DNA from 4 places in the Methylobacillus pratensis genome. Region 3 is predicted to be linked to each of the others. Evidence: predicted binding sites of a transcription regulator. Region 3 holds the regulator's gene; each other region holds the start of a gene.
What was found. Region 3 encodes sigma-54, which starts transcription at its own class of promoters, with help from an activator protein. Its sites were predicted from a motif close to TGGCACNNTTCCTGCT; they were not measured.

Region 1 (7,387 bases), 170 kb from region 3:
TCGGGCATGGCTTCTCCGGGCGGCGGCACGGCCTGCCGCATCAGGGTCATGTTGCGCTCAGAGTTGATCATCACGCCTTCCGCTTCGGCCCAGAGCGCGCCGGGCAGCAGGATGTCGGCATAGCGGTTGGTCTCGGTGTCGAGGTAGGCGTCCTGGGTGATGACGAGTTCCGCGCGTTCCAGCCCGGCAATCACGTTCTCGCGGTTGGCAACGCTGGCGACCGGGTTGGTGCAGATGATCCAGCAAGCCTTGATCTTGCCTGCGGCCATCTGCTCGAACATAGCGACGGTGCCGCCCGCCGAGCGCGTGTGCAGGGTGCCTGCGGGAACGCCCCATAGGTTCTCGATGAAGGCGCGGTCCTGTTCCGCCAGCACCGAGCGCTGTCCGGGCAGGCCCGGCCCCATGTAGCCCATCTCGCGGCCGCCCATGGCGTTGGGCTGTCCGGTGAGCGAGAACGGGCCGCTGCCCGGGCGGCAGATCGCGCCGGTGGCGAGGTGCAGGTTGCAGATGGCGTTGGTGTGCCAAGTGCCGTGCGTGCTCTGGTTGAGCCCCATGGTCCAGCAGCTCATCCAGTTGCTTGCCTCGCCTATCCATTCGGCCGCCTGGCGGATGTCGGCTTCCGGGATGCCGGTGATTTCTGAGACTGCTTCAGGAGAATAGTCTTCAAGGAATGCCGGCATGGCTTCCCAGCCTTCGGTGAAGCGGGCGATGAAGTCGGGGTCGGTATGGCCGTTCTTATGCAGCAGGTGCAGCAGGCCGTTGAGCAAGGCCATATCGGTGCCGGGATTGATCTGCATGAAGAGGTGGGCTTTGTCCGCCGTGGCGTTGCGACGGGGATCGACCACGATCAGCCTGGCGCCGGCCTTGACCCTGTCCATCAGGCGCAGGAACAGGATGGGGTGGCAGTCGGCCATATTGGCGCCGATGACGAAGAACAAGTCAGTGTTGTCGAAATCCTGGTACGAGCCGGGCGGGCCGTCTGCACCCAGTGAAAGTTTGTACCCACTCCCGGCGCTTGCCATGCACAGCCTGGAATTGGACTCGATATTGTTGCTGCCGATGTAACCCTTGATGAGTTTATTGGCGAGATACTGCGACTCGATCGACATCTGCCCCGAGACATAGAGCGCCACGGCGTCGGGGCCGTGTTCGTCGATGATGGCGCGCAGGCGGCGGGCGGATTCCTTGATGGCCTTGTCCATGCCGATGCGCCCCGGTTCGGCATTGCGCTGCTTGCGCAGGTAGGCATGCTCCAATCGGCCAGAAGCCGTGATCGCCTGCGCGCAGGTATTGCCCTTGGTGCACAGGCGGCCGTAATTGGTCGGGTGCTGCTTGTCGCCGCTGACCTTGACGATGCGCGCACCCTCGACTTCCATGACGATGCCGCAGCCGACGCCGCAGTAGGGACAGACCGATTTGACCTGGGTCGCCATTGTCTCTTTGCCTCGCGTTGGGCCAGCCTAGGCCTGTACCCAGACCGCGCCGTCGCGCAGCTCCACCGGATAGGTGTCCAGCCGCGTGTCGGCATCTTCCACGCATACGCCGGTGCGCAACTGGTAATGGTGCTTGTAGATGGGCGAGGCCACCACCGGCTCGCCGCCCAGGTCGCCGACGATGCCGCGCGAAAGCACGTTGGCGTCGCTGTGCGGGTCATGGTTGTCGATGGCGTACAGCACATCGTCATGCATGCGGAAAATCGCGATCTGGCGGCCATTCACCAGGGCGCATACGCCTGTGTTGGGCCAGATGTCCTCCAGCGCGCAGACCGGCTGCCATGCGCCTGTCATATCGGCGGACATGGACATTTGCTCGATTGCGCTCCTGGATGAAGCGCTTTGTTGTAATTGGCTCATGGTGTTGCTCCGTTGGTTATTCGGCCAGCGCGAGGATGGGAATGACCTTCGCCTGCTGTTTTTCCTGTGGCGTGGCGGGGCGCATTTGTTCGCGTTCCTTGACGAAGACGATATTGGCGTCGCCAGCCATGCTGTTGACGAAGCTGCGGAAGCGCTTGCGTACTTCGGGATCGGTGACGGCGGTCTTCCATTCGTCCTGATAGTTGTCCACCACATGCTGCATCTGTGCTTCCAGTTCCGCTCCCAGGCCCAGCGAGTCGTTGATGACCACGTCCTTGAGGTAGTCCAGCCCGCCTTCGAGGTTGTCACGCCAGGTGCTGGTGCGCTGCAGGCGGTCGGCGGTGCGGATGTAGAACATCAAAAAGCGGTCTATCATGCGGACCAGCTCTTCCTTGCTCAGGTCGCTCGCGAGCAGTTCGGCATGGCGCGGCTTCATGCCGCCATTGCCGCAAACGTAGAGGTTCCAGCCGTTCTCGGTGGCGATCACGCCCACGTCCTTGCCTTGTGCCTCGGCGCATTCGCGCGTGCAGCCCGAGACGCCGAACTTGATCTTGTGCGGCGCGCGCAGGCCCTTGTAGCGGTTCTCCAGTTGCACGGCGAGGCCCACGCTGTCGTCCACGCCGTAGCGGCACCAGGTGGAGCCGACGCAGCTTTTCACGGTGCGCAGCGACTTGCCGTAGGCATGGCCGGACTCGAAGCCGGCAGCGATCAATTCTTCCCAGATATGCGGCAATTGCTCGACGCGCGCGCCGAACATGTCCACGCGTGCGCCGCCGGTGACCTTGGTGTAGAGGCCGTATTTCTTGGCAACCTGGCCGATCGCGATCAGGCCGTCTGGCGTGACTTCGCCGCCGGGCATGCGCGGCACCACCGAATAACTGCCGTCCTTCTGGATATTGCCGAGGAAATAGTCGTTGGAGTCCTGCAGCGATGCCAGGTCCTTCTTGAGAATGAAGTCGTTCCAGCAGGAAGCGAGGATGCTGGCGGCGGTGGGCTTGCAGATGTCGCAGCCTAGGCCCTTGCCGTGTTTTGCCAGCAGTTCGTCGAAAGTCCTGATCTGGCCCACGCGCACCAGGTGGTAAAGCTCCTGGCGCGAATAGGGGAAGTGTTCGCATAAGTGGTTGTTCACTGTCATGCCCAGCTTGACCATCTGCGCCTTCATCACCTGGGTGACCAACGGCACGCAGCCGCCGCAGGCGGTGCCGGCCTTGGTGCAAGCCTTGATCTCGCCGATGGAGCAGGCCCCGTTGGCGACCGCATCGCCGATCTGGCCCTTGGTGACGTTGTTGCACGAGCACATGACGGCATGGTCGGGCAAGGCGTCCACGCCCAGGCCGGGTTTTTCCTTGCCGTCGCTGGCGGGCAGAATGAGGAACTCGGGGTTTTCCGGCAAGGGCATTGCATTGACCGTCATTTGCTGCAGGGTGCCGTACTCATCGGCATTGCCGATCAGCACCGCGCCGAGTAGCTTCTTGCCATCTTCGCTGACGACGATCTTCTTGTAGATCTTGCGCACTTCGTCCAGGTATTGGTAGCTGCGCGCGCCGTGGGTTTCGCCATGCGCGTCGCCGACGCTGGCGACATCCACGCCCATGAGCTTGAGTTTGGTGCTCATGTCGGCACCCTGGAAAGTCGCGGCGGAATCGCCGGAAAGATGGGCGCAGGCGATGCGCGCCATGTCGTAGCCGGGAGCGACCAGGCCGTACATCTGCCCGTTCCAGTTGGCGCACTCGCCAATTGCGTAGATATCGTGGTCGCTGGAGCGGCAGAACTCGTCGATCGCGATGCCGCCGCGCGCGCCGATCGCCAGGCCGGATTCGCGCGCCAGCTCGTCGCGGGGACGGATGCCGGCGGAGAACACGATCATATCGGTCTCGAGCCAGGTTTCGTCGAAGAACACCATGCGGTGGCGGGCGGTGGCACCGTCGGTAATATTGACGGTATTGCGGCTGGTGTGCACGTGCACGCCCAGTTCCTCGATCTTGGTGCGCAGCACGCGGCCGCCGCTTTCGTCCACTTGCACCGCCATCAGGCGCGGGGCGAATTCCACCACGTGGGTGTCCAGGCCCATGTCGCGCAGGGCCTTGGCGCACTCCAGGCCCAGCAGGCCGCCGCCGACCACGACGCCGCTCTTGGCCGTCGCGCCTGCCGCAGTCATGGCTTCCAGGTCTTCGATGGTGCGGTAGACGAAGCAATTCTCGCGCTCGCGCCCGGGCACGGGCGGCACGAAAGGCACGGAACCGGTGGCCAATACCAATTTGTCGTAGGCCAGGGCAGTGCCGTCGGTCAGGCTGACGCTACGCTGGTGGCGGTCGATGTGGCTCACGCGGGCGTTCAGGCGCAATTGCAGGCCGGGGCGGTCATAGAAGCCGGCCTCGACCAGCGACAGGTCTTCAGCCGTGCTGCCCGAGAAGAAGCTGGATAGGTGCACGCGGTCATAAGCGGGGCGCGGTTCCTCGCCCAATACCGTTACCTGCAGGTTTGCTGCCGCGAGGTCGGGGTGGCGCTTGACCAGCTCCTGCACAAAATAATGTCCCACCATGCCGTTGCCGACGACCACTATGCGGGTGTGTTCATTCATCGTAGTGTTTCCTATCAGGTGCAAGCATGCGGCGCTCGTCTGCCATGTCCATGCATTGCCGTTGCGTAAGCCCAAAAACAAAAACGGCGTCCATGGCTTGCGCAACGACTGCCTGGGGCAGTGCGTAAACAAGCTATGGACGCCGTTGTCCACAAAAGGATTTCCTGACTACGGAAACCCCCTTGCTAAAAAAATACTCATCGTAATAAACGAGATTTACTGCTAGATAAGCAACGGGCATGCCAACACGCCATGTGCCCTGGCCATCAATTGGAGCAACCCGGTTAAGCCCTTTTCCTATATGGGTTTTCCCGCTTGCCCGCTATGCATTGGTTAATCTGGAGAGGCGCCGGCGCAGGCATGCAAGATCAGGATTGCGCACGGTAATGACGCACGGGTAAGGAATTGCACCAGAGTTGACCTTTTAGTAATAAGAATTGTTTTTATCTGTGAGCTGGGCGGACTGGTCAAAGGCAGTGCGTCATCAGGAAATAAACAGCAGGTAGACCATGATCACATTGGCCAGCAGCGAGCAAACTGCCAGCCACTGCCATTGCTGCAGCCGTGCACGCGCGAGCAGCGGGGTGCGCTGTACCGGCAGGATAGGGCGGATTTCACCGATTTCCAATGCCAGCAGCATTTCCTCCGCAGTCTCAAAGCGCGAGACCGGGTTGCGTGCCACGGCCTTGAGGATGATGTTTTCCAGCCAGCCGGGGATGTCGGGGCGGTAGCGCGTGGGCGGCACGGGATCGCCGAAGCGCGGGTGCTGGAACGGCTCGATCTCGCCGTAAGGATATTTGCGCGTCAGCAGGTGGTAGAGCGTGACGCCCGCCGCAAAAAGGTCGCTGCGCACGGAGGCAGCTTGCCCGGCATCGAACAATTCCGGGGCCATGAAGCTGGGGGTGCCGGGGTTGGACATAGCCGCCTCCTGCGCCTGGTGGCCGCTGGAGGCGACGCCGAGATCGAGGATGCGCAAGCGGCCGTCCTTGCCCATATGCAGGTTGGCGGGCTTGATGTCGCGGTGCAGGATATGCAGCCGGTGCAGGGCGCCTAACCCGCGCAGCATCTCTATCCCGATACGCGTGATGCCGGCCGTGGTGAAGTGGTGCCCGTGTTGCAGGCGATATTGCAGGGTCGCACCCTCGTGCCAGCTCATGACGTAATAGAGCTTGCTGCGCTGACCGGCATCGAGCGGCAGCACCTGCGGCAGGTGTTGCGACATGATGCGCTTGGCGAGCCATTCCTCGTTGAGCAGGCCCTGGCAGCTCTCGCGGTCCTCGGCCAGCAAAGGCTGCAGGGTTTTCAGCACCCACAGCTGGCCGCTCTGGCGATGCCTGATTTTATACACCAGGCTGGCGCGGGATTGGTGCATGAGCTCCAGTATCTCGAAGCCATCAAGATGGTCGCCGGGCTTGAGCTTGGGTGGCAATGCGAGTTGGCGGCCTGCCGCCAGGTGGTCGGTGAGCGTTTCCTCGCCCGGCTTGGCCACGCGTACCGCCACTACCGTGGCGTTATCGCTGCCGCCGGCCGCCAGCGCCAGGCGCGTGAGTTCGTCGCAACTGCGCTGCGGATGGTCGTATAGCCCCAGCGTATGGTGAATGACAGGCTGCTCCAGGGCGGCCCAGACGCCATCGGTCATCAAGGCGTAGACATCGCCGGCCTGTATGCCGCCTTCCGCGTAGTCCACGCTGAGCTGCTGGTCCAGGCCGACCGCGCGCTTGAGCACGTGGCGCATATCCGGCCTGTCCCAGACATGGTCGGTGGTGAGCAGCTCCAGTTTGCCCGCGCGCAGACGGTACAGGCGACTGTCGCCCACGTGTCCCGAATAATAGCGCTGGCCGCGCAATACCAGCAGCGACAGCGTCGTTGCCATGCCCGCCATTTCACGGTGCTGGGATGCCTGCGACAGCAGCCAGCGGTTGGCGGCCGCGATGACCTTGTCCAGCGCCGCCGGTATTTCCCAGGTATCAGGGGTGGCGTAATAGTCCGTCAGCAGGCTGCGCACGGTCATTTCGGCGGCTTCGCGCCCGCCGGCATTGCCACTGACGCCGTCCGCAACGGCAAAGATAGCGCCCTTGACGTCGAGGACTGCGCCGGCAGGCGTCACCATGCCCGCAAAGTCCTCGTTGCGTTCACGCTGCCCGGTGACCGAGCTCGAGCCCGTGGTGAATTCCAGCGCCATGCGGCTCACTATACCCTGGCGCTGGTGACGGCGGCAGAGCCCCAGGTGGTGCGCCAGCGCTTCTTGACCATGGTCAGGCCGAACAGGGCGACGACCGCCAGGCTGGCGAACATGGCCAGGCCGAGCTGGTAGCTGCCGGTGGCTTGCTTGGAGTATCCCAGGCTGGAAGCCAGGTAGAAGCCGCCGATGCCGCCTGCCATGCCGATCAGGCCGGTCATCACGCCGATTTCCTTGCGGAAGCGCTGGGGCACGAGCTGGAACACCGCGCCGTTGCCCATGCCCAGCGAGATCATCGCCAGTACCACGACCGCCAGGCCTGCCAGTTGCTGCTTCAGGCCAAAACTGAGGATGAACAGGAAGGCCGCCGCGAGGATATACATGGCGCTCAGGGTGCGGATGCCGCCGATGCGGTCAGCCAGGTTGCCGCCGATCGGGCGCACGAAGGAGCCCGCGAATACGCAGGCTGCGGTGAAATAGCCCGCATGCACCGGGTCCAGGCCATACTGGTCGTTGAAGTAGATGGTGAGCGAGGAGGCCATGCCGACGAAACCGCCGAAGGTGACGCTGTAGAAGAACATGAACCACCAGGCATCCTTGTCCTTGAGCACCGCCAGGTACTGGCTCAATGACTTGCCCGCCGGCGGGTTGGGCGCGTCCTTGGCGAACAGCACGTAGACGGCCAATGCGATGCCGAGCGGGATCAATGCCAGCCCGAAGACGTTATTCCAGCCGAAGGCGAGCGCAAGGCCCGGGGCGAACAGGGCGGCGAGG
Region 2 (7,387 bases), on a different contig from region 3:
GTACCAGGTGCGGTCGAAGATCGTGACGCGCCCGCGTCTGGGCAACTGGCGCCAGAAGCGCCATAGGTAGGGCTGGGCGTTTTCCTCGTCCGAGGGCGCCGAGATCGGTACGACGCTATAAGTCCGGGCGTCCATGGCCTGGGTGACGCGGCGGATGGCGCCGCCCTTGCCGGCAGCGTCGACGCCCTCGAACGCGATGATCACCGAAATCTGCTGGAATTTTTCATGGCGGGTGAGCAGGTTGAGCTTGCCTTGGTACTCCTCCAAGCGCTCTTCATAATCGTCCTTGTCCAGGGATTTTCCCAGGTCCAATGTGTTCAGCACATTGAGGCCGTCCGCCGCCGTTAATGCTAGCGCGGGGGCTGCCGCTTTGCGGGGAGGGGGAGCCTTGCTATCCAGGCGGTTGCGTATGGTTTCCAACAGGTATTTGCCCGTGGTCAGGCTGCGGTAATTGGCGTTGAAGCCTTCGATGACCAGCCAGGGCGCGTTGGCGGTACTGGTCTCGCGCAGGATATGGCCAGTGAGGGTACGGAATTCGTCATAGTGCTTGAGGTGCTGCTTGTCCTGTTCGGTGACGCGCCAACGGGTCTTGGGATTGGCTTCCAGCTCGGCAATCCGGGTTTTCTGTTGTTTTTTGGAAAGATGGAACCAGAGCTTGATGACGAGCGCGCCTTCGTCCGTGAGCATGCGCTCGAAGCGCACAATGTCGCTGAGGTGGCTGTCGAGCTTCTTGCGCAGTTTTCCGTCCGAGAGGTTTTCCAGAATGGGCGCGGTATACCATGAGCCGAAGAAAATCCCGATTTTGCCCTTGGGCGGCAGCTCGCGCCAGAAGCGCCACATGCGGGGGCGCTCCGCCTCATCTTCCGTGGCGGGACCGAAGGCGCAAGTATGGATCAGGCGCGGGTCCATCCACTCGTTGAGCAGGTTGGCGGTTTCTCCCTTGCCCGCGCCATCCACGCCGCCGATCAGGATCAGGACGGGGAAGGCCTTGGATTCCGCCAGGTCGAACTGCAGGTCGAGCAGCGCCTCGCGCAAGGCGGGCACTTCCTTTTTATAAAGGTCGTCGTCGATGCTGTGGCCGAGCTCGGCGGATTCAAACATGGCAGGTTTCCTGGAAGGCGTTGTTAGTTGGTGTTGATTCATGGTGCAGAGTTTCAGGGCAAGTGTCAAAGCTCCTGCTGTATTTGAACGGCATTGGTGCAATGCACAGTATGCAGTTCATCTTTGGTGCGTTTCTGTCTATGGAGCTTTATAAAACCTTTTAAAAACAATGAAATGTTGAGTGGCGCGGTTTTTGCTAATTATCTCCCGCGATAAAAATAAACGGAGGAGATGACATGGACTCAACACAGTCGGGAAATGACGTGTTTTTCATATTGCTGGGCGCCATTATGGTGCTCGCCATGCACGCGGGGTTTGCCTTCCTGGAGGTGGGTACCGTGCGCCGCAAAAACCAGGTCAACGCCCTGGTCAAGATCATGGTGGATTTCTCGGTATCCACCATCGCCTATTTTTTCATCGGGTATGGCGTGGCCTACGGCGTGGGCTTCCTGCAAGGGGCGGAAGCGCTTTCTGCGCACCACGGGTATGAGCTGGTAAAGTTCTTTTTCCTGCTGACGTTTGCCGCCGCCATCCCTGCCATCATTTCCGGGGGCATTGCCGAGCGGGCCAAATTCAATCCCCAGATCGCCGCGACCTTTGTTATCGTCGGCGTGGTATACCCCTTCTTCGAGGGTATCGCCTGGAACGGCCATTTCGGTTTCCAAGACTGGCTGGAAGCGGCTTTCGGCGCTCCCTACCACGACTTTGCCGGCTCTGTCGTCGTGCATGCGATGGGCGGATGGATCGCGCTGGCGGCCGTATTGCTCCTTGGCCCTCGCATCGGCCGCTACAGCAAGGACGGCAGGCTGCATGCCTTCCCGCCGTCCAGCATTCCCTTCCTGGCGCTGGGCGCCTGGATACTCACGGTCGGCTGGTTCGGCTTCAACGTCATGTCCGCCCAGACCGTGGATGCGGTGACCGGTTTGGTAGCGCTCAATTCATTGATGGCCATGGTCGGCGGCACGCTCGCGGCATTGCTTGCGGGCAAGAACGACCCCGGCTTCGTGCATAACGGCCCGTTGGCAGGCCTGGTGGCGATTTGCGCGGGCTCGGACGTGGTCAACCCCTTGGGGGCATTGGTGATCGGGCTGGTGGCGGGCGCGGTGTTCGTCTGGACTTTTACCTTGACGCAGAACCGCTGGAAGATTGACGACGTGCTCGGCGTCTGGCCCCTGCACGGCATCTGCGGCGCCTGGGGCGGCATTGCGGCCGGCATCTTCGGCGCAACTGCGCTGGGCGGCATGGGCGGCGTCAGCTTGGTGTCGCAACTGCTGGGCACGGCATTGGGCCTGGCCGTTGCGCTGGCAGGCGGTTTCGCGGTTTACGGCGTATTGAAACTGCTGGTCGGGTTGCGTCTGGACGCTGAACAGGAATACGACGGCGCCGACCTTTCCATCCATAAAATTGCAGCTACGCCTAACTTGGCTGCAGGGCAGGATGAGTAGGCGTCCTTAATATTGAATGCATCACATGCTTTGCTGCAAGCTGTCGTGACCACTTGCAGCGGCAGGAGGGGACGATGCCTGGCGCCGGCATTGTGTCGGCGTGCATGACATGATCCTCTTGAACGCGGTGCTGAACGCGCTCTCGGATTCGTATCCCAGTGAGAAGGCGATCGAGGAAACGCTCTCGTTGCCGGAGCGTAGGCGGTCTGCCGCCAGCAGCATGCGCCAGCGCGTCAAATAGTCCATGGCGGTGCTGCCTACCAACGCCTTGAACCGTTGCGCAAACACGGTGCGCGACACGCCTGCAACCCGCGCCAGCTCTTCCAGCGTCCAATGCCGGGCAGGCTCGGCATGCATGGCGCCTATCGCAGGGCTGATCTGCCGGTCGGTCAATGCGAGGAACCACCCCTGTGGCAATTCGCTGGAAGTCACCAGGAACAGCCGGAGCACCTGGACCAGCATCAGGTGCGCCAGATGAGTGGACATCAGTACCCCACCCGGTTGCGCGTGGCGCAATTCCGAGGCAAGTTGATCAAGAGACCACCGCAAGACCTCCGCCTGGCTTGATGCCTTGGGGATATTGATGATGGGCGGCAGCGCATCGAACAGGGCGGCGGCGTGATTGCCGGAAAAGGCAAAGCGCCCGCTGATGAGAAACATCTCCCCACCGCCGTTATGGACGGCAATTCCGTGACGAGAGACGGCCTCCATGATGTGCCCGCCGTCTTCCGGGGGCAATTGCGGGTCTGTTGACAATATGACGCGGCGTTTGCTGTTCAGCAAAAAGCAGTCGCCCTCCTCGAAGCGGACCGGGTATTCCAAATCCTCCGTGATGCCCCAGCAAGCGCCTTTTACTATCGCCGTGAACTTGATTCCGTCATGAGGCGGAAAACTAAAAGACCAATCTCCGGCAGCATCGAAACCTGCATAGAATTGCCCGCGAGGTTTTAGGAGCGATAGTACGTCAGAAAGAGGATCCATCACCAAGGCCGTACTGATGAAAAAGGAATGGGTACTTTAAAGCATGGTTCGTTCACGGGGCAAGAACTACAATTTTTCCCATGCAGGATGTTTTTTCTCATCCGCCGACTTTTGCAACGTTTTGGAGGCTTCCCCATGGCACAAACACAATCCGTTATCTTCAAGAACCGCGATTGGGAGGTTGCTGCTACGCTGCGCTTTCCCCATGGCTTCGGGTTCGATACCAGCAGGAAGTACCCGGCCATTGTCTGTGCCCACCCTATCAGCAGTTGCAAGGAGCAGACTGCGGGCAACGTCTATGGCGAAGCGCTGGCCCAGGCCGGCTTCATCACGCTGGCTTTCGACGCCTCAACCCAAGGCGCCAGCGGGGGCGAGCCGCGCTTCAGCGAAGATCCCGGCACCCGCGTCGAGGACTTTCGCTGTGCCGTGGACTACCTGGTGACGCTGCCGTACGTGGATGAAGAACGCATCGGCGTGCTGGGCGTGTGCGGTGGCGGCGGCTATGCCGTCAATGCCGCCATGACTGAGCGGCGCTTCAAGGCGGTGGGCACTGTTGTCGGCGCCAACTATGGCCGCCTGATGCGCGAAGGCGACATGACGCCCGATGCCGCCATCAAGACGCTGGACGCCATCGCCACGCAGCGTACCGCCGAAGCGCGCGGCGACGAGCCGCTGATCGTCGGCTACATCCCGAACTCCGAGGCAGAGCGTGCGAAAGCCGGGCTGGACAACATCGACATCGTTGAGGCCGTACAGTACTACACTACGCCGCGCGGCCAGCAGCCAGGCTCGCCCAATAAGCTGCGCTTTACCAGCACCGCCGCGGCCATGGGCTGGGACGCCTTCCACTTCGCCGAGGTATTATTGACCCAGCCGCTGCATATCGTCATCGGCAGCGTACCCGGCGCCTTCGGTTCCTATCGCGATGGTTTAGAGTTGTATGGCCGCGCGCGTTCGAGTCAGAAGAGCATCCAGGTCGTCGAGGGGGCAAGCCATTACGACTTGTACGATCAGCCAGAAGCTACCAGCCAGGCGCTGGCACAATTGGTGCCTTTCTACAAGAAACACCTGGTGGCGTAATGTCTGGATGACCTTGTCGCTCCAGTAATGCGCCTTGATGTGCTTTATTTTAACTGAGCAGGTTCCAAGCGCATTGGCAATGGGCTGCGTAGGGCTGGGCTAGGACTCTGTTGTCGTGCTATCTTCGGGTTGTTGCGGATTCCAGGTGTTTTATGCTCAGGCAGACCAAGATATTGTTGTGGCGCTTACTAGCCGTGATTGCGTTGATTCTCGGCGTGATCGGCGCGTTCCTGCCGATCATGCCCACGGTGCCGTTCGTGCTGCTGGCGGCGTGGGCGGGCGGTCATGGCTGGCCGCAACTCGAGCATTACCTGCTCAACCACCCCAAATACGGGCATCACATCCGAGATTGGCGCGAGCGCGGGGCGGTGTCGCGCAAGGCGAAATATATCGCGGTATTCATGATGTCGTGTAGCGCAACCGGGCTCTGGTTCTCGCCGGCGCCTTTATGGGCGAAATGGGGCGTCACCGTCACCATGGCGACCGTGGCAGTCTGGCTGTTGCTACGCCCGGAGCCTGTGCCCTGCAAGTAATGATGGCCAACAAAACCTTCCAGGCATTGCCCGACCTTGCCGCGCTCTTTGTACTGCCAGCGGCAGGGCAGCGAATTGCCAGGCTTGTCAGCTGCTCCGAGCCAGGGCTGCGCTGGTGCCGGCCCATGCTAGAATGCGGCCCATGTCGAAATTTCATGTCCTGATCCCGGCAGCCGGCACAGGTAGCCGTATGGGGTCCGAATTGCCCAAGCAATACTTGCCGTTGAACGGCAAGCCGCTCATCCATCATGCCTTGTCCCTTTTCTCAGCTGCGCCCCGCATCAGTGCCGTGCACGTCGTGATCGCGCCGGACGACCGGCTGTGGGCTCAATATAGCGCTACCGGACTGGATGCAAAGGTGTGCATCCATGCGCTGGGCGGCGCAACCCGTGCGGTCACGGTCTTGAACGGGCTGGAGGCGATTGCGCGCCAGGCGGCGGATGACGACTGGATATTGGTGCATGACGCGGCGCGGCCGGGATTGAGCATGGCATTGCTGGACCGTTTGCTGGACAGCGTGCAGGACGATGCCGTGGGCGGCCTGCTCGCGATCCCGCTTGCCGATACGCTCAAGCGCGCCGATGACGGGCAGCGCGTCGCCAATACGGAGCCCAGGGAAGGGTTGTGGCAGGCGCAGACGCCGCAGATGTTCCGTTACGCCTTGTTGAAACAGGCGTTGCGCCAGGCGGGCGGGGCCCCGACGGATGAAGCCCAGGCGGTGGAGGCGCTCGGCTACAGTCCCAAGCTGGTGCCCGGCGAGCTCAGGAACCTCAAGATTACCTATCCGCAGGATTTACAACTGGCAGAAGCGATTCTGCTTGCAGATGCCAAGGAGCAGAAAACATCATGATCAGAGTAGGAAACGGATTTGACGTGCATCAATTGGTGGAAGGGCGGCCATGCATTATCGGCGGGGTGGATATCCCCTTCGCCAAGGGCCTGAAGGGGCACTCCGATGCCGACGTGCTGCTGCATGCCGTCAGCGACGCCTTGCTCGGGGCGGCTGCATTGGGCGATATCGGCAAGCATTTCCCCGACACCGATGAGCGTTTCAAGGGGGCGGACTCGCGTGCCTTGCTGCGCCATGTCGTGGCCTTGCTCAGGGCCAGGCATTACAGCATCGTGAATATCGATGCGACGATTATCGCGGAAGCGCCCAAGATGGCGCCGTACATCGCGCAAATGATGCAGCATATCGCGGAGGACTGCGACATCCCGACGGATTGCGTGAACGTGAAGGCCACCACCAGCGAAAAGCTGGGCTTCACCGGGCGCGGCGAGGGCATTGCGGCGCAGGCGGTATGCCTGATCCAGCGTTACCAGATTTGAGTTGATTGCATATGCATGAAGAGCCCAGGGCATTTTCGCCTTGGGCTTTTTATTTGGGTGCGGACGTCGTGTGTTGTCTAGTTCCGCCGCTCTTCAGAAAAATAGGGATAGAGCAACGGCAGCAGCAACAGCGTGAACAGGGTGGCGGACACCAGCCCGCCCACAATCACCACGGCGAAGGGGCGCTGGGTTTCCGAGCCGATGCCGTGCGATAGCGCCGCCGGCAACAGGCCAAGGCCCGCCATCAGCGCCGTCATCATGATCGGGCGCAGGCGCGCCACCGCGCCTTCTACTACGGCTTGTTTCATGGCATGGCCTTCGCGCATCAGGTATTTGATCTGCTCGACCATGATGACGCCGTTCTGCACCGATACGCCCGCCAGCGCGATGAAGCCGACGGCCGCTGAGACTGACAGGTGCAGTCCCGCCAAGCCCAGTGCGGCCAAGCCGCCGATCAGGGTGAACGGGATCATTAGCAGCACCAGCAGGGCGTTCTTGACGGACTTGAACGCCATGAACAGCAGGATGAAGATTAGCATCAAGGACAACGGCACGATCACTTGCAGGCGCTTCATTGCGCGTTGCTGGTTCTCGAATTGGCCGCCCCAGGTGATGCTGTAGCCGGGGGGTAGTTTCACCTGTTGTTTTACCTTGCTCATCGCCTCGGCGACGAAGCTGCCCTGGTCGCGGTTGATGAGGTTGGCCTTGATCGCGACAATGCGTGAAACCCCTTCGCGGCTCACGCGCGAGGCGCCCTGCTTGATGCCGATGTCGGCGATCTCGTCCAGCGGGATGGTGCCGGCATTGCCTGGCAAGGCCACCGGCAGCTCGGCGATGTCATCCACGCCGTCGCGGTATTGCCTGTCCAGCCTGAGCGTCACGTCGAAACGCTGGTCGCCGTCGTAGAAGGTGTTGGCG
Region 3 (7,387 bases):
GGATATTTCCCTGCAGCTCAACAGCGGCGAGGTGGTCGGGTTGCTCGGGCCGAACGGCGCGGGCAAGACTACCAGTTTCTACATGATGGTGGGCCTGGTGCCCCTAGATGGCGGACGCATATTGCTGGATGGCAAGGATCTGAGCCGGATGCCCATACACCAGCGCGCGCGCATGGGCCTGGCCTACCTGCCGCAGGAGCCGTCGATCTTCCGCAAGATGACCGTGACGGAAAACATCCAGGCCATCCTCGAATTGCAGAACATGACGGCCGAGCAGCAGAAGGAACAGCTTGAATCCCTGCTGCAGGAGCTCCATATCACCCATATACGCAACAGCATGGCGGTGAGCCTGTCCGGTGGCGAGCGACGCCGGGTGGAAATCGCCCGATGTTTGGCGACCAATCCCAGTTTCATCCTACTGGATGAGCCGTTTGCCGGGATCGACCCGATTGCCGTGCTGGACATTCAGAAGATCGTGCGTTTTCTGACCGAGCGCAATATCGGGGTACTGATCACGGATCATAATGTCCGTGAAACATTGGGCATATGCGATCGCGCCTACATCGTGAATGAAGGCCGCGTATTCGCATCGGGGAAGCCCAGCGAGATCATACATAACGAAAGTGTAAGAGAAGTTTACTTGGGCAAGGATTTCCGCCTGTAGTCAACGCAGAATTAGAGAGATGAAACAAAGTCTACAGCTAAAATTTTCCCAGAACCTGGCATTGACGCCGCAGTTGCAACAGTCGATCAAGCTGTTGCAGCTGTCTTCGCAGGAACTCAACCAGGAGCTGGAGTCGCTGTTGCAGGCCAACCCCTTGCTGGAGCGCATAGACGGCCCGGACGGTGCTGCCGAGATGTCCGAAAGCTACAGTCCCGCTCCGGATGCCGCGGTCGCCGCTCCTGCCAGCGAGGCGCCTGCGCCAGCCAGCGAGGAGTTGCCGCGCGTTGACGAATTCGGCGGCGGGGACGATTACTTCGAATCTTTCCAGGGCAGCAACCGCTGGGAAGAGGGCGGCGCCAACAATGACGACGACAACGACTTCAGTTTCCAGGAAGCGGTCAACCTCACCTTGCGCGAGCACCTGCTGAGCCAGATCAAGCTGCTACCGCTGTCAGAACGCGACCAGACCCTGGCGATGGTGCTGGTGGACGCCATCAATGACGACGGCTATCTCGAGCAGTCGCTGGAAGAGCTGGCCGAGCTTCTGCCGGAAGAGCTCGAAATCGACCTGCTCGAGTTGGAAACCGCGCTCAAGCATATCCAGAACCTCGATCCGCCCGGCATCGGCGCCCGTAACCTGGCCGAGTGCCTGGCATTGCAGTTGCGCGCCCTGCCGGCAGATACGCCCTCCGTGGACCTGGCGATCAAGGTTGCCGAGCAACATCTGCCTTTGCTGGCGAGCCGCGATTACACGCGCCTGCGCAAACTGCTGCATTGCGACGACGATGTCCTGAAAACGGTGCAGCAGCTGGTGACCCAACTCAACCCACGCCCAGGCGGCGAGTTCAGCCATATCACCTCGGACCACTACATCCAGCACGAAATCGTGGTGAAAAAGGTGAAGGGCATCTGGATCGCCAGCCTCAATGACGAAGTGGTGCCCAAGCTGCGCATCAATCAGCTTTATGCCGGCATCCTGAAACGTAATCGCGATAGCTCCAGTCAATACCTTATGAGCCAGATGCAGGAAGCGAAATGGATGATCAAGAACATCCAGCAGCGTTTCTCCACCATCCTGCGCGTGTCGCAGGCGATTGTGGATAGGCAGCGCAACTTCTTCGAACACGGCGAGGTAGCCATGCGCCCGCTGGTGCTGCGCGAGATTGCAGACGAGTTGGGCCTGCATGAATCCACCGTGTCGCGCGTGACGACGAGGAAGTACATGCTCACACCGCGCGGCGTGTACGAGTTGAAGTATTTCTTCGGCAGCCATGTGGCGACGGAGTCGGGAGGGGCGTGCTCCGCCACGGCGATCCGCGCGTTGATCAAGCAGATGGTGAGCGAGGAAAACCCGAAGAAGCCGCTGTCTGACAACCAGATTACCGACATCCTTGGCAAACAAGGCATAGTTGTTGCAAGAAGAACCATAGCGAAATACCGCGAGTCTCTACAGATACCCGCGGCCAACCAGCGCAAGTCGCTTTGATTTGCGCGTTTTTCAAGTAAGGAGAGCGTTATGAATTTGCACCTGACCGGACATCACCTCGACGTTACCCCAGCCCTGCGCGAATATGTGCAGTCCAAGCTGGCACGACTCAGCAATCACTTTGACCATGTGATTGACCTCAAGGTCACGCTGAGCGTGGAGAAACTGGTGCAAAAGGCGGAAGCCACCCTGCATGTGCCGGGCAACGACCTGCACGCGGAATGCGGGGCGGAAAGCATGTACAGCGCGATTGACTCGCTGGCTGACAAGCTCGACCGCCAGGTAGTGAAACATAAGGAAAAAGTCAGCAACCACAACCAGGCATCCGGAGGTTTGAAGCACCAGGTGGTCGAGTAATCTTTTAGCGAAATGCTGCAAAAGAGTGCCAAGTCCGGTTTTCATGCATGGATTTGGCGCTCTTGCAGCAAATCCTTCCGCTTATTCATTCCCAAGGTATTAAGCACACATGGCTGAAATCAGTGTTACCCAGCTTTACAAGGATACGCGCCGCAAGCTCAAGCTGAAATGGGTAGCAGGGTTAGCCGGCGGCGATAACCCCCTGACCAGTGAAACCGTGACCAAGCCATCCCTGGCGCTGGTTGGTCACCTGAATTTTGTGCATCCCAACCGCGTGCAGGTGCTGGGTTGCGCAGAAATGGATTATTTACGCAGTCTCAAGGCGCGCGAGTTGTTCCAGGCCATCAAGAACCTGTTTTCCGCCGACTTGGCGGCGATCATTGTTGCAAATGGCGAAGAAGCGCCGGATGAACTGGTGGCCGCCTCCGACGAGTTCAGCACCCCCTTGTTTACCTCCCCGTTGCGCAGCCCCGGCCTCATGGACGTGCTCAGCCATTATCTTGCCCAGGCGGTGGCGATATCGGAAAGCCTGCACGGCGTGTTCATGGAAGTGCAGGGCTTCGGCCTTATGATCAAGGGCACGCCGGCAATCGGCAAGAGCGAGCTGGCGCTGGAATTGATTTCCCGCGGGCATCGCCTGGTCGCCGACGATATTGTCGACTTCTACCGTATCGCGCCGGACCGGCTGGAAGGGCGATGCCCGCCGCTGCTGCAGGACTTCCTTGAGGTGCGAGGGTTAGGCGTGCTCAATATCCGCGCCTTGTTTGGCGACAACGCCGTCAAGCCGACCAAGCCGCTCGACCTGATCGTGCAACTGGAAATGGCCGATACCATGGTGCCGCTCGACCGGCTCAAGATCAAATCCCAGCATGAAAAAATCCTCGAGGTCAAAGTTCCCAAGGTGGTGATCCCGGTAGCTGCCGGGCGCAATATCGCCGTGCTGGTGGAGGTTGCGGTGCGCAACCACATGCTGCTGCTGCGCGGCATCAACGGCACCAAGCAGTTCATGCAGCGCCAGCACCGCGAGATGGCACGCACTTCCCGCAAACTCAAATCGCAGGCGGAATAGGCCATGCAGCTTGTGATCGTCACCGGTCTTTCGGGTTCAGGCAAGAGCATCGTACTCAAGATGCTGGAGGACAGCGGCTACTATTGCATCGACAACCTGCCTGCCACCTTGCTGCACCAGGCTTCGGAGCACCTGAGCCAGGGAAACCACGAACGGGTGGCGATCAGCATCGATACCCGCAGCGCCTCGCTCGAGGCACTGCCCGGCAACATCCGTAAGCTCAAGGGCGAGGGCATCGAAGTGCAGGTGTTGTTCTTGGAGGCCAATGTCGAGACCCTGGTCAAGCGCTACAGCGAAACGCGCCGGCGCCATCCGTTGAGCAGCGACACCAGCACCCTGGCCGAAAGCATCAGCCACGAGCGCCATTTGCTGGAGCCGCTGGTGGACATGGGGTTGCGCATCGATACCAGCAGCCTTAGCGCCAATGCCTTGCGCAACTGGGTCAAGGAATTCGTGACGCAGAAGAACGGCGAACTGATCCTGCTGTTCTCCTCGTTCGGCTTCAAGCACGGTATCCCGTTGGATGCGGATTACGTGTTCGACGTGCGTTGCCTGCCCAACCCCTATTACGACCTGGAGCTCAGGCCGCAAACTGGTCAGGACAAGCCTGTATGCGATTTCCTCGAAGGCCACGACAGCGTGCACGGCATGTACGACGATATCCGCGGTTTTATCGAGCGCTGGCTGCCCAGTTTCATTGCCGACAACCGCAGCTACCTGACCGTGGCGATTGGCTGCACGGGCGGCCAGCATCGTTCGGTCTATTTCGCAGAGCGCCTTGCGGCGCATTTCCGTCACCAGCAATACCGCGTGCTGGTACGGCATAGGTCACTGGAGAAAAACTAGGCTGGCATCGCCGGCCGGAAAGCTCCTGAGGATACGGGATACAAAGCATGATAGGTATACTCATCATTGCCCATGGAACGCTGGGCGAAAGCCTGATTCACTGTGCAAGCCACGTCATGGGTTCGCGCCCGCCGCTGTTGAGGCAGCTAGGCGTCGGCACTCATGACGACCCGGGCGGGCTGCTGCCGCAGGCCCAGCAAATGATCAGGGAGCTGGACGAGGGGCAAGGGGTGCTGATACTTTCCGATATCTACGGCGCCACGCCCTGCAACCTGGTGACGAAGTTGCTGATCCCGGGCCATGTCGAAGGTGTGGCCGGGGTCAACCTGCCGATGCTGGTGCGCGCGCTCACCTACCGGCAGGGCAACAGCATCATGACCCTGGTGGAGAAATCCATCAGCGGTGGGCGTGACGGGGTGGTACATTTTTCCAAGGACGCATGTAAGCATCATGATTAAACAAGAAATAGAAATCATCAACAAACTGGGCTTGCACGCCCGCGCTTCGACCAAGCTTACGCAGACGGCCAGCCAGCATGCCTGCGAAATCTGGATCGAGCGCAATGGCAGGCGGGTCAACGCCAAGAGCATCATGGGCGTGATGATGCTGGCGGCGAGCAAGGGGAGCAAGGTGACGCTTGAAACCAACGGCAGCGACGAGCAGGCCGCCATGGACGCCCTCGTGAAGCTCATCAACGACCGTTTCGGCGAGCCGGAATAACCGTCCCGACCATGTTTTTCCTCCCCCCTCAGGAATAACCTTCCATGGCCCAGAGCAGCAAGGTCAGTTTCTCCATGCACGGCGTCGGCGTGTCGGGCGGCATCGCCATCGGCAACGCCCACCTCGTCACCAACGCCTTGGTCGAGGTGGTGCATTACCAGATCCCGAAAAAGGCGCTGGTCGCCGAAATCATCCGCTTCGAACAAGCGCTGGAACGCGTCAGGCACGACCTGGAAACGGTGCGCGAGCAATTGCCGGCCAACGCGCCGGCCGAGCTGGCGGCCTTCATCAACACGCACTTGATGATCCTGGCCGACAAGCACTTGTCGGAAGAGCCCAAGGCCATCATCGAGCAGGAACTGTGCAATGCCGAATGGGCATTGAAGCAGCAGATGCACGAGCTGGTGGCGCAATTCGAGCTGATCGAGGACGAATACCTGCGCGAGCGCAAGCAGGACGTGGTGCAGGTGGTGGAGCGCATCATCAAGGTCTTGCTTGGGCATCCCAGCGAGGCGGTGCGCCCGGACGAAAGCGCGCAGATCCTCGTGGCGTACGACGTCTCGCCTGCCGACGCCATCCAGTTCAAGCACCACCAGTTCGCCGCGTTCATCACCGACGTGGGCGGCGCGACCTCGCATACCGCCATTCTCGCGCGTAGCCTGAGCATCCCGTCGATTGTGGCGCTGCACCGCGCACGCGACTTGATCCGCGACGGCGAGCTCATCATCGTCGACGGCAACCATGGCATCGTCATCGTCAACCCGGACAAGGATACCCTGGCCGAATACCGCCTGCGCCAGGAGGAATGGGAGCTGGAGCAGCAAAAGCTCAAGCGCCTCAAGCTGACCAAGGCGGTGACCCTGGACGGGGTTGAAGTCGAGCTGCACGCCAACATCGAAGTGCCTTCCGACGTGGCCAAGGCCAAGGCGGTGGGCGCTACCGGCATTGGGCTTTACCGTACCGAGTTCCTGTTCATGAACCGGCGCGAGATGCCGGACGAGGAAGAGCAGTTCGCGGCCTACCGCACGGTAGCGGAAATGATGAAGGGCATGCCGGTGACGATTCGCACCCTCGACCTCGGCGCCGACAAGCAGATGAACCCGGATGCCGCGCGCAGCTGCACCAATCCCGCGTTGGGTTTGCGCGCCATCCGCCTGTGCCTGTCAGAACCGCAGATTTTCCATACCCAGTTGCGCGCCATCCTGCGCGCATCGCATTACGGCAAGATCAAGATCCTGATTCCCATGCTGTCGTCGCTGCTGGAATTGAGGCAGACGACCATCTTGCTGGAACGCGCCAAGGAAAGCCTGCGCGCGGAAAACGTCCCATTCGACGAGGGAATCAAGCTGGGCGGCATGATCGAGATTCCTGCCGCGGCCATCAATGCAGAGGCCTTTGCGCGCGAACTGGATTTCCTCTCCATCGGCACCAACGACCTGATCCAGTATTCTTTGGCGATCGACCGTACGGACGACTCGGTATCGCATCTCTACAAGCCGTCGCATCCTGCCGTGCTCAAGCTGATCGAGATGACGATCAAGGCCGGCAACAAGCTGGGCAAGCCGGTATCGGTGTGCGGCGAAATGGCGGGCGACATCAATTTCACGCGACTATTGCTCAGCATGGGTCTGCGCCAGTTCTCCATGCATCCGTCGCACGTGCTGACCATCAAGCGCCAGGTGCTGCAGACCGAGCTGCAGGCCATTGCCGCGCTGGCACGCAAGATCATGAACGCCTACGATATGGACAAGATCGAACCTTTGCTGGAAAAACTCAATCAGTAGTCCATATACTGCTGTTCCGGTCATTCATTTCTGAGGGGGATTCCACCATGAGCAACCTGATTCCGGTTCCCAGCGCGGACGAAAAGAACATCGCCGTGGTCACCCATTTGGCGGGCACGGTGTTCAGCCTGTTTCCCGCACTTTTCGTCTGGCTGCTGAAAAAGGACAGCAGTCCCTTTATCAGCGAGCAAGCGCGCGAAGCGCTGAATTTCCAGATCACCCTCTTGATAGGGTACGCCATCAGCTCCATATTGATGGTGATACTCGTCGGTTTCGTGCTGGCTGGCATCCTCTGGATCGCCAACCTCATCCTGTGCGTGCTGGCCGCCATTGCCGCGAGCCAGGGGCAGGAATACCGCTACCCGTTTACATTGCGATTGATTAGTTAAGGATTCCAAGTGAGCATTGCCAACAACCCATTGCTGGATTTTTCCGGCCTGCCCCAATTCGACCAAGTCAAG
Region 4 (7,387 bases), on a different contig from region 3:
GCTGGTCACGTCGCTGTACTTGGTGTTGGGCAAATGGGAAGACTTCGCCCGCTCCGCCAAACGCATGGATGCCTTGCTGGAATCCGGCAAGGCCGCGCATGGGGTCAGCCATGACATTGAACAATCCGCCCCGCATGCTTCATTCAAGGTCAGCAAGCCGGAGGCGAGGGGCGACATCACATTGCTGCGTTTAAGCAAGCGCTATCCCGACCGCCCTGCTGCGCTGGACAACGTCACGCTCAATATCGCCGCAGGCGAGAAAATCGGCCTCCTGGGACGTCCGGGCGCAGGCAAGAGCACCTTGCTCAAGCTGATCGCCGGCCTGAGCATTGCAGATGAAGGCGAAGTGTTGATCGACGGCTACGAACTGCATGCCATCTCTCCCACAGACCGTGCGCGCTGGCTGGCTTACAAGCCGCAGGAGCCCGTGCTGTTTGCAGGCACGCTGGAAGCCAACTTGCTATTGGCAGGCAGCAAACCGAACAGCGAACGCATGGAAAGCGCGCTATGGGCCTCAGGCCTGGAGGAAGAACTCAAGCAAGGCCGCCTCACCCTCACCATGGCGATTGCCGACCGCGGCAGCAACCTTTCCGGCGGACAACGTCAAAAGGTTGCCCTGGCGCGTGCTTTCGCCCAGAGCAGCAACATCCTGCTGCTCGATGAACCCAGCCTGGGGCTTGATCCGGAAGGCGAACAGCTTCTGGCGCAACGCCTGCCGCAGGTAGTGGGCAACGGCAACCTGATCATGATCAGCCACAGTGCCGCCATGATGACGGCGGTTCAGCGCATCATTGCCCTGGATGGCGGCAAGGTCGCGGCCGACGGGCCGAAAGAGAAACTGCTGCGTTCCGCTTGATCAATCAAACGGCAATAAAAAAGCCAGCGATTGCTGGCTTTTTTATTTTGGGTGTTTCCTACTTTTGCAATGCCCGCTGGATTTTCTGGTCGGTTTTATATTCGCTCAGCGCATACACGGACCAGATCGCCGCTGGAAGCCAGCCGATGATAGTGATTTGCAGGATCAGGCAAATGATGCCTGCAATCGGACGGCCAATCGTGAAAAACTGCAACCAAGGCAGGAAAATGGCAAGAATCAGGCGCATTTCAATCTCCTCTTTGTCTTTTAAACTTGTTGCAACAGTTTAGCCCAGAATCTTTTCCAGGGCGAACAGTTGCGCGATGGTCTCGCGCTCGCGAATCAGGTGCACCTTGTCGCCATCCACCATGATTTCAGCAGCGCGGGGGCGGGTATTGTAGTTGGAGCTCATGCTCATGCCGTAGGCACCGGCGGACAACACCGCAAGCAGGTCGCCTTGCTGCAATGCCAGCTTGCGGTCATGGCCGAGGAAATCGCCGCTTTCGCAAACCGGGCCTACAATCTCGTAAACCCGGGCAGCAACTTGATCCGCTGCAGGCTCAACTGCTGCGATCTCATGATAGGCATCGTAGAGCGCCGGGCGCATGAGGTCGTTCATGGCGGCATCCACAATGGCAAAGTTCTTGGCTTCGGTATGCTTGAGGTATTCCACCTTGGTAATCAGCGCGCCGGCGTTCCCCACCAGCGCACGCCCAGGCTCGAACACCAGCTTGACCTTGCGGTCGCCCAGCTTTTGCAGCATGGCGGCCGCGTACGCTGCAAAGTCAGGCGGCGTCTCGTCGGCATAGCATATGCCGATACCGCCGCCGAGATCGATATGCTCAATCCTGATGCCTTCGGCTTCCAGCTGATCCACCAGCGCCAATACCCGGTCGAACGCATCGAGGAACGGCGACAGCTCGGTCAATTGCGAGCCGATATGGCAATCCACGCCATGCACGGCAATATTGGGCAAGCTGGCTGCATGCTTGTACAGGCTGAAGGCATCCTCATACGCGACCCCGAACTTGTTGTTCTTGAGCCCGGTGGAAATGTAAGGATGCGTCTTGGCGTCCACGTTCGGGTTGACGCGCAATGAAACCGGCGCCGTCTTACCCAAGCGGCCAGCAACGTCATTGAGCCGGTCCAGCTCGCTGGCAGATTCCACATTGAAGCAGAAAATGCCTGCATCCAATGCGGCCTGCATTTCCACTTCGGTCTTGCCCACGCCGGAGAACACCACCTTCGCAGGGTCTCCACCTGCAGCCAGCACCCGCGCCAGTTCGCCGCCGGAGACAATGTCAAAGCCGGCGCCCAGGCGGGCGAACAGGTTGAGCACCGCGAGGCTGGGGTTGGACTTCACCGCGAAGCAGACAAGATGGGCCGTGCCTGCAAACCCCGCTGCAAAACGGGTATAGGCGCTCTCCAGGGCGGCACGGGAATAGACGTAGCTCGGCGTGCCGAACTCTGCTGCAACACGGGTCAACGGTACGTTTTCGGCATGCAGGATGCCATTCTTCAACTGAAATGGATTCACGGACAACTCATCGGGAAGGTTGTTGTTGCGGCTGCGGTTCCTGCGGGTACTGCTTTTCCGGGATATAAAGGTCGCCCTTGGTGCCGCATGCGGCCAAGGTCAGGCTTGCAATCAGGATCAGGAAGCAGAGGCGCATCATATTTGGATTCAAAGAGCTTATTTTAACACAAGGCCATCGCGGCTTCGGCAATGCCGTCAGGGCACTTCCGCGTAGCGCATGCGCGCTTCGATGATGCCCGCCTTGCGGATCAGGCCACGCGCTTCACGATGCTTGTCGTAATAGCGCGGATTCGGGATCATCGCCGCCAACTTGGCGGCCTGGGCGGCGCTCAGGCTGGCGGCGCTGGTCTTGTAGTAATGCCGCGCAGCAGCCTCGGCGCCGAACACGCCATTGCCCCACTCGATCACATTGAGGTAAATCTCGAAAATCCTGCGCTTGCTCATCATGCGCTCGAGCATCCAGGTGATCACGGCCTCTTCCAGCTTGCGCCAGGGCGTGCGCCCGGTGGAAAGGAACAGGTTCTTGGCAAGTTGCTGGCTGATGGTGGACCCGCCCGCGACGATCTTGCCTTTTTGCCAGTTCTTTTCATACGCCTTCTGGATACCGTCCCAATCAAACCCCTCATGGCCGACGAACTTGGCGTCCTCGGACGCAATCACCGCACGCTTGAGGTTGCGGGAAATCTTCTGATACTCCACCCACTGATGCTTGAGGGTCGCATCGGGGTTGTCTTGTCGCAACGTCGCCAAACTGGTGCGCATGAAAGCGCTGCTTGAGGGGTTATGCTCTACCCACCAGAGGATATGCATGAATATCCAAAGCTGGTACAGCACCACCAGCACCAGGGCGAGCAGCAACCCGCGCCACAACAACCGCCTGATCATGATGCCCGCAATGCGGCAATCACGGATGAGGTATCCGGCCGCACCTGGCGCCAGATATAAAAAGCTTCTGCCGCCTGCTCCACCAGCATGCCCAGCCCATCGGCAATTTTATGTACGTCCTCTTCACGGGCATACTGCATGAAAGGCGTTTCGCGCCCATACATCATGTCGTACGCCAAGGCATCAGCGGCAAACAATCCTGTCGGCAAAGGCAGCCGCTCGTTGCTCAAGCCGCTAGAGGTGGCGTTGATCACGACGTCGAACGCCTTGCCGACCAAGGCATCGAAACTGCATGCTTCCAGCACGGCATCAATAGGCCTGACACGCGCTGCCATCGCCTCGGCCTTTTCCACGCTGCGGTTGGCAATGCACAGCAATGCCGGATATGTATGCAGCAACGGCCCCAATACGCCTTCAGCGGCGCCTCCTGCTCCCAGCAGCAGCACGCGCTTGCCTGCCAGGGAAAACTCAAGGTTTTGCAGGATGTCGCGCACTAGGCCGATTCCATCCGTATTGTCACCATGGATGCCGCCATCCTTGAAGCTCAGCGTATTCACCGCGCCGGCATCACGCGCTCGTTCGCTTAATTCGGTTGCCAATGAATAGGCCTCGAACTTGAACGGGACGGTGACATTGGCCCCGCCATATCCTTGGGCCTGCAAGCCAGCCACAGTGGCAGCAAACCCGTCCAAGGGCGCCTTCACCTTGCTGTATTCGATCTGCTGTCCCGTCTGCTGCGCGAATGCGGCATGAATCAAGGGCGACTTACTGTGCTCCACCGGGTGGCCGATCACGGCATAACGATCCATGCAAATCCTCAGGCGTTGGTCCAAGGCAGGCCGGCAGCCTTCCAGCCATTGATCCTGCCGCGTTGCTTGGTGTCTGGCGTGGACTCGCCTTCAAAACCTTCGAGCACGTTGTAGGCCTCGGCATATCCGGCCTGAGCGGCCACGACGGCCGCATTGTGGGAACGCCCGCCTGTACGGCAGAGGAACATCACCAATGCCTCGTGGTCGACCTGCTTGTCCAATTGGGACAGAAAATCCGGGTTAGCCACCATGCCGGGATAAAACGCCCATTCGATGTGCGTCGCATTGGGCACGCGACCCACCAATTCAAGCTCCGCTTTGGTGCGCACATCCACCAGCTTGGCCGACGGAGCTAGCTCCAGGACTTTCTGCGCCTCCTGTGGCGTCAATGCTCCGGCATAGGGAAGCCCGTGCTGCTCGGCACGCTGTTTTGCATTCTGCAAAATGGCACTCAACGTTTCCATTGTTCTCTCCTTTTCCCTCTCAGAAATGCGGAGTATAGCGTTAAATTTTGCCACATCTCCCAATGCACAAGTATGGTGCACAAAACCGAGTGAACGCAATATTTTGGTGCACACATAGCGTTTCTCTTTTATAACCTTATGTGTGAAAATGGGAATTTGCGCGAATTCAATGGCACAGTTCCTGCTTCACCTTAGTGTCAAAGCATAGTGCTTAATTAACTTCTTAATCCAAAAAGAGCTAGGAGAATCAAATGGCGGTGGCCGACGTATTAAAGCTTGTGAAGGAAAACGACATCAAGTTTGTCGATTTTCGCTTTACTGACACCAAGGGCAAGGAACAGCACGTGACCGTGCCGATTTCCGCATTCGACGAAGACAAGTTCACTGAAGGCCACGCTTTCGACGGGTCTTCCATTGCAGGCTGGAAGGGCATCCAGGCATCCGACATGCTGCTGATCCCAGACCCAGAGACTGCCAACATCGACCCTTTCATGGACGAGCCCACCCTGTTCCTCACCTGTGACGTCGTGGACCCCACCGACGGCAAGGGTTATGACCGTTGCCCGCGCAGCATTGCCAAGCGCGCCGAAGCCTACCTGAAGTCCAGCGGCATCGGTGATTCGGCCTTCTTCGGCCCAGAGCCAGAATTCTTCATTTTCGACTCCATCAACTGGTCCGTGGACATGAGCGGCAGCTCCGTCAAGATCAACTCCGAAGAGGCCGCATGGGCTTCCAACGAGAAGTTCGAAGGCGGCAATACCGGCCACCGTCCAGGCGTCAAGGGCGGCTATTTCCCTGTGCCTCCCATCGACTCCCTGCACGATATCCGCTCCGCCATGGTAGTAGCCCTGGAAGAGCTGGGTGTGCCTGTCGAAGTTCACCACCACGAAGTCGCGACTGCCGGCCAATGTGAGATCGGCACCAAGTTCAGCACCCTGGTTCAACGCGCCGACTGGACCCAGATCCTCAAGTACGTCGTATTGAATACGGCGCATGCATACGGCAAGACAGCCACCTTCATGCCCAAGCCTATCTTCGGTGACAACGGTTCCGGCATGCACGTGCACCAATCCGTATGGAAGGATGGCAAGAACCTGTTCGCAGGTAACGGCTACGCCGGCCTGAGCGAATTCGCGCTCTACTATATCGGCGGCATCATCAAGCACGCTCGCGCTTTGAACGCTATCACCAACCCAGGCACCAACTCCTACAAGCGCCTGGTACCTGGCTTCGAAGCCCCTGTGAAGCTGGCTTATTCCGCGAAGAACCGCTCCGCGTCCATCCGCGTTCCTTTCGTGCAATCCGACAAAGCGCGCCGTATCGAGGCACGCTTCCCTGACCCAACCGCCAACCCATACCTGGCATTCAGTGCCTTGCTGATGGCCGGCCTGGACGGCGTGCAGAACAAGATCCACCCCGGCGAGCCTGCCACCAAGGATCTCTACCACTTGCCACCAGAAGAAGATGCAGCGATCCCAACTGTCGCCTCTTCCCTGGAGCAAGCGCTGGAAGCCCTGGACAAGGATCGCGAGTTCCTGACCCGCGGCGGCGTGTTCTCCGACGACTGGATCAATGCCTACATCGACCTGAAGATGGAAGAAGTGACCAAGCTGCGTCAAACTCCGCATCCGATCGAGTTCAGCTTGTACTACAGCGTTTAATCAGCGCATTGCATAACAAAAGCGGGGAAACCCGCTTTTTTTATGCCTAGAATCCGCCTCGGCGGCAATTGCCTGCACCAGACTTCTGCTCTACACTGAATCTCATGAAAAGAATTCGCCTGTCCCTTTTTACTTGGCTTGCATATGCAGTCACTTGTGGCAGCGCCCATGCCGAAATCTATAAAAGCGTCGATGAGAACGGCCATGTCACCTACTCCAACGTCCCCAGCAAAGGGGCCATCAAGCTGGAGATAGACCCGCCGCCCCCAGCTGCGACACCAGCTCCCAAATCCAAGCCTCAGGCGACGCCCAGCAACTTCCCGCGCGTCGACAGCCAAACGCAGAAAAAGCGTGACGATCAACGCAAGAAGATCCTGCTGGAGGAGCTGGAAGCAGAAAAAGCGGCTTTGGAAGAAGCCAAGAAAGCCTATGCCGAAGGCGAGTCCAAACCTGAGGTATACCGTGGCGCCAACGGAAAAACTTATCGCAACGTCGCAAAATTTGAGGAAAAAATGCAGCGATTGCAGGCCGACGTCGATGCACATGAACGTAATGTGCAGCTTTTGCAAAAAGAGCTGGAAGCTTTTAAATAAAAGGCTTCGGCTCAGTTAAAGCAATTGGCCTGGCTTTTGCTTAACACAAGCCATGGAACATAAAATCCCCCCCTCATTCGCAGGCTTGGAACATCTATCGACTGCGGTTATCCTGCTCGACAAACAACGTCGCGTCGTCTATGCAAACCCAGGTGCCGAAGTGCTGTTTGCCATCAGTGCCAAGCAAATCGCAGGCTTGCCTGTGTCACACGTATTTCCCGGTTGCGACATCCTCGACTCGGCCATGGAACATGCGATCAAGCACCATAGCCCATTCCGCGAGCACGAGTTCCCGATCACCACGCTGCGCCAGCAATCTTTCGCCGTCACCTGCACGGTAACGCCGGTGGAACTGGCGCCGGCCTGCCTGGTACTCGAGTTCCAGCATATGGATCAACAGCTTCGCATCGCGCGTGAAGAGCGCATGCTCATCCAGCAACAAGCTAATGCCGAGCTCTTGCGCAACCTGGCCCATGAAATCCGCAACCCGCTAGGCGGGCTGCGCGGCGCGGCGCAATTGCTGGAACACGAATTGCCACAAGTCAGCCTGCGCGAATACACCCAGGTCATCATCAAGGAAGC

Region 1: nirB (nitrite reductase large subunit NirB) is a predicted target of sigma-54. The motif match lies at 4,664-4,679, and genes of this name have one in related genera.
Region 2: ACW4YW_RS02625 (ammonium transporter) is a predicted target of sigma-54. The motif match lies at 1,284-1,299, and genes of this name have one in related genera.
Region 4: glnA (type I glutamate--ammonia ligase) is a predicted target of sigma-54. The motif match lies at 4,722-4,737, and genes of this name have one in related genera.

Annotation. Positions count from the first base shown of each region.
Region 1 covers NZ_JBSUSR010000003.1:282,450-289,836, forward strand. Annotated here, with positions in the region: gene ACW4YW_RS08855 (sulfite reductase subunit alpha) at 1-1,433, opposite strand, end outside; gene nirD (nitrite reductase small subunit NirD) at 1,461-1,853, opposite strand; gene nirB (nitrite reductase large subunit NirB) at 1,870-4,434, opposite strand; gene ACW4YW_RS08870 (protein kinase domain-containing protein) at 4,919-6,616, opposite strand; gene ACW4YW_RS08875 (nitrate/nitrite transporter) at 6,625-7,387, opposite strand, start outside.
Region 2 covers NZ_JBSUSR010000001.1:582,479-589,865, reverse strand. Annotated here, with positions in the region: gene pap (polyphosphate:AMP phosphotransferase) at 1-1,101, opposite strand, end outside; gene ACW4YW_RS02625 (ammonium transporter) at 1,338-2,546, shown strand; gene ACW4YW_RS02620 (AraC family transcriptional regulator) at 2,568-3,527, opposite strand; gene ACW4YW_RS02615 (alpha/beta hydrolase) at 3,663-4,607, shown strand; gene ACW4YW_RS02610 (YbaN family protein) at 4,760-5,140, shown strand; gene ispD (2-C-methyl-D-erythritol 4-phosphate cytidylyltransferase) at 5,283-5,990, shown strand; gene ispF (2-C-methyl-D-erythritol 2,4-cyclodiphosphate synthase) at 5,987-6,469, shown strand; gene ACW4YW_RS02595 (efflux RND transporter permease subunit) at 6,547-7,387, opposite strand, start outside.
Region 3 covers NZ_JBSUSR010000003.1:111,391-118,777, forward strand. Annotated here, with positions in the region: gene lptB (LPS export ABC transporter ATP-binding protein) at 1-664, shown strand, start outside; gene ACW4YW_RS07920 (RNA polymerase factor sigma-54) at 684-2,150, shown strand; gene hpf (ribosome hibernation-promoting factor, HPF/YfiA family) at 2,181-2,507, shown strand; gene hprK (HPr(Ser) kinase/phosphatase) at 2,617-3,576, shown strand; gene rapZ (RNase adapter RapZ) at 3,580-4,422, shown strand; gene ACW4YW_RS07940 (PTS sugar transporter subunit IIA) at 4,470-4,880, shown strand; gene ACW4YW_RS07945 (HPr family phosphocarrier protein) at 4,873-5,142, shown strand; gene ptsP (phosphoenolpyruvate--protein phosphotransferase) at 5,187-6,926, shown strand; gene ACW4YW_RS07955 (DUF4870 domain-containing protein) at 6,974-7,315, shown strand; gene ACW4YW_RS07960 (M3 family metallopeptidase) at 7,325-7,387, shown strand, end outside.
Region 4 covers NZ_JBSUSR010000002.1:162,560-169,946, forward strand. Annotated here, with positions in the region: gene ACW4YW_RS05385 (peptidase domain-containing ABC transporter) at 1-856, shown strand, start outside; gene ACW4YW_RS05390 (YqaE/Pmp3 family membrane protein) at 915-1,103, opposite strand; gene lysA (diaminopimelate decarboxylase) at 1,143-2,393, opposite strand; gene lptM (LPS translocon maturation chaperone LptM) at 2,401-2,532, opposite strand; gene mtgA (monofunctional biosynthetic peptidoglycan transglycosylase) at 2,589-3,278, opposite strand; gene aroE (shikimate dehydrogenase) at 3,275-4,087, opposite strand; gene ACW4YW_RS05415 (rhodanese-like domain-containing protein) at 4,096-4,551, opposite strand; gene glnA (type I glutamate--ammonia ligase) at 4,803-6,212, shown strand; gene ACW4YW_RS05425 (DUF4124 domain-containing protein) at 6,317-6,805, shown strand; gene glnL (nitrogen regulation protein NR(II)) at 6,858-7,387, shown strand, end outside.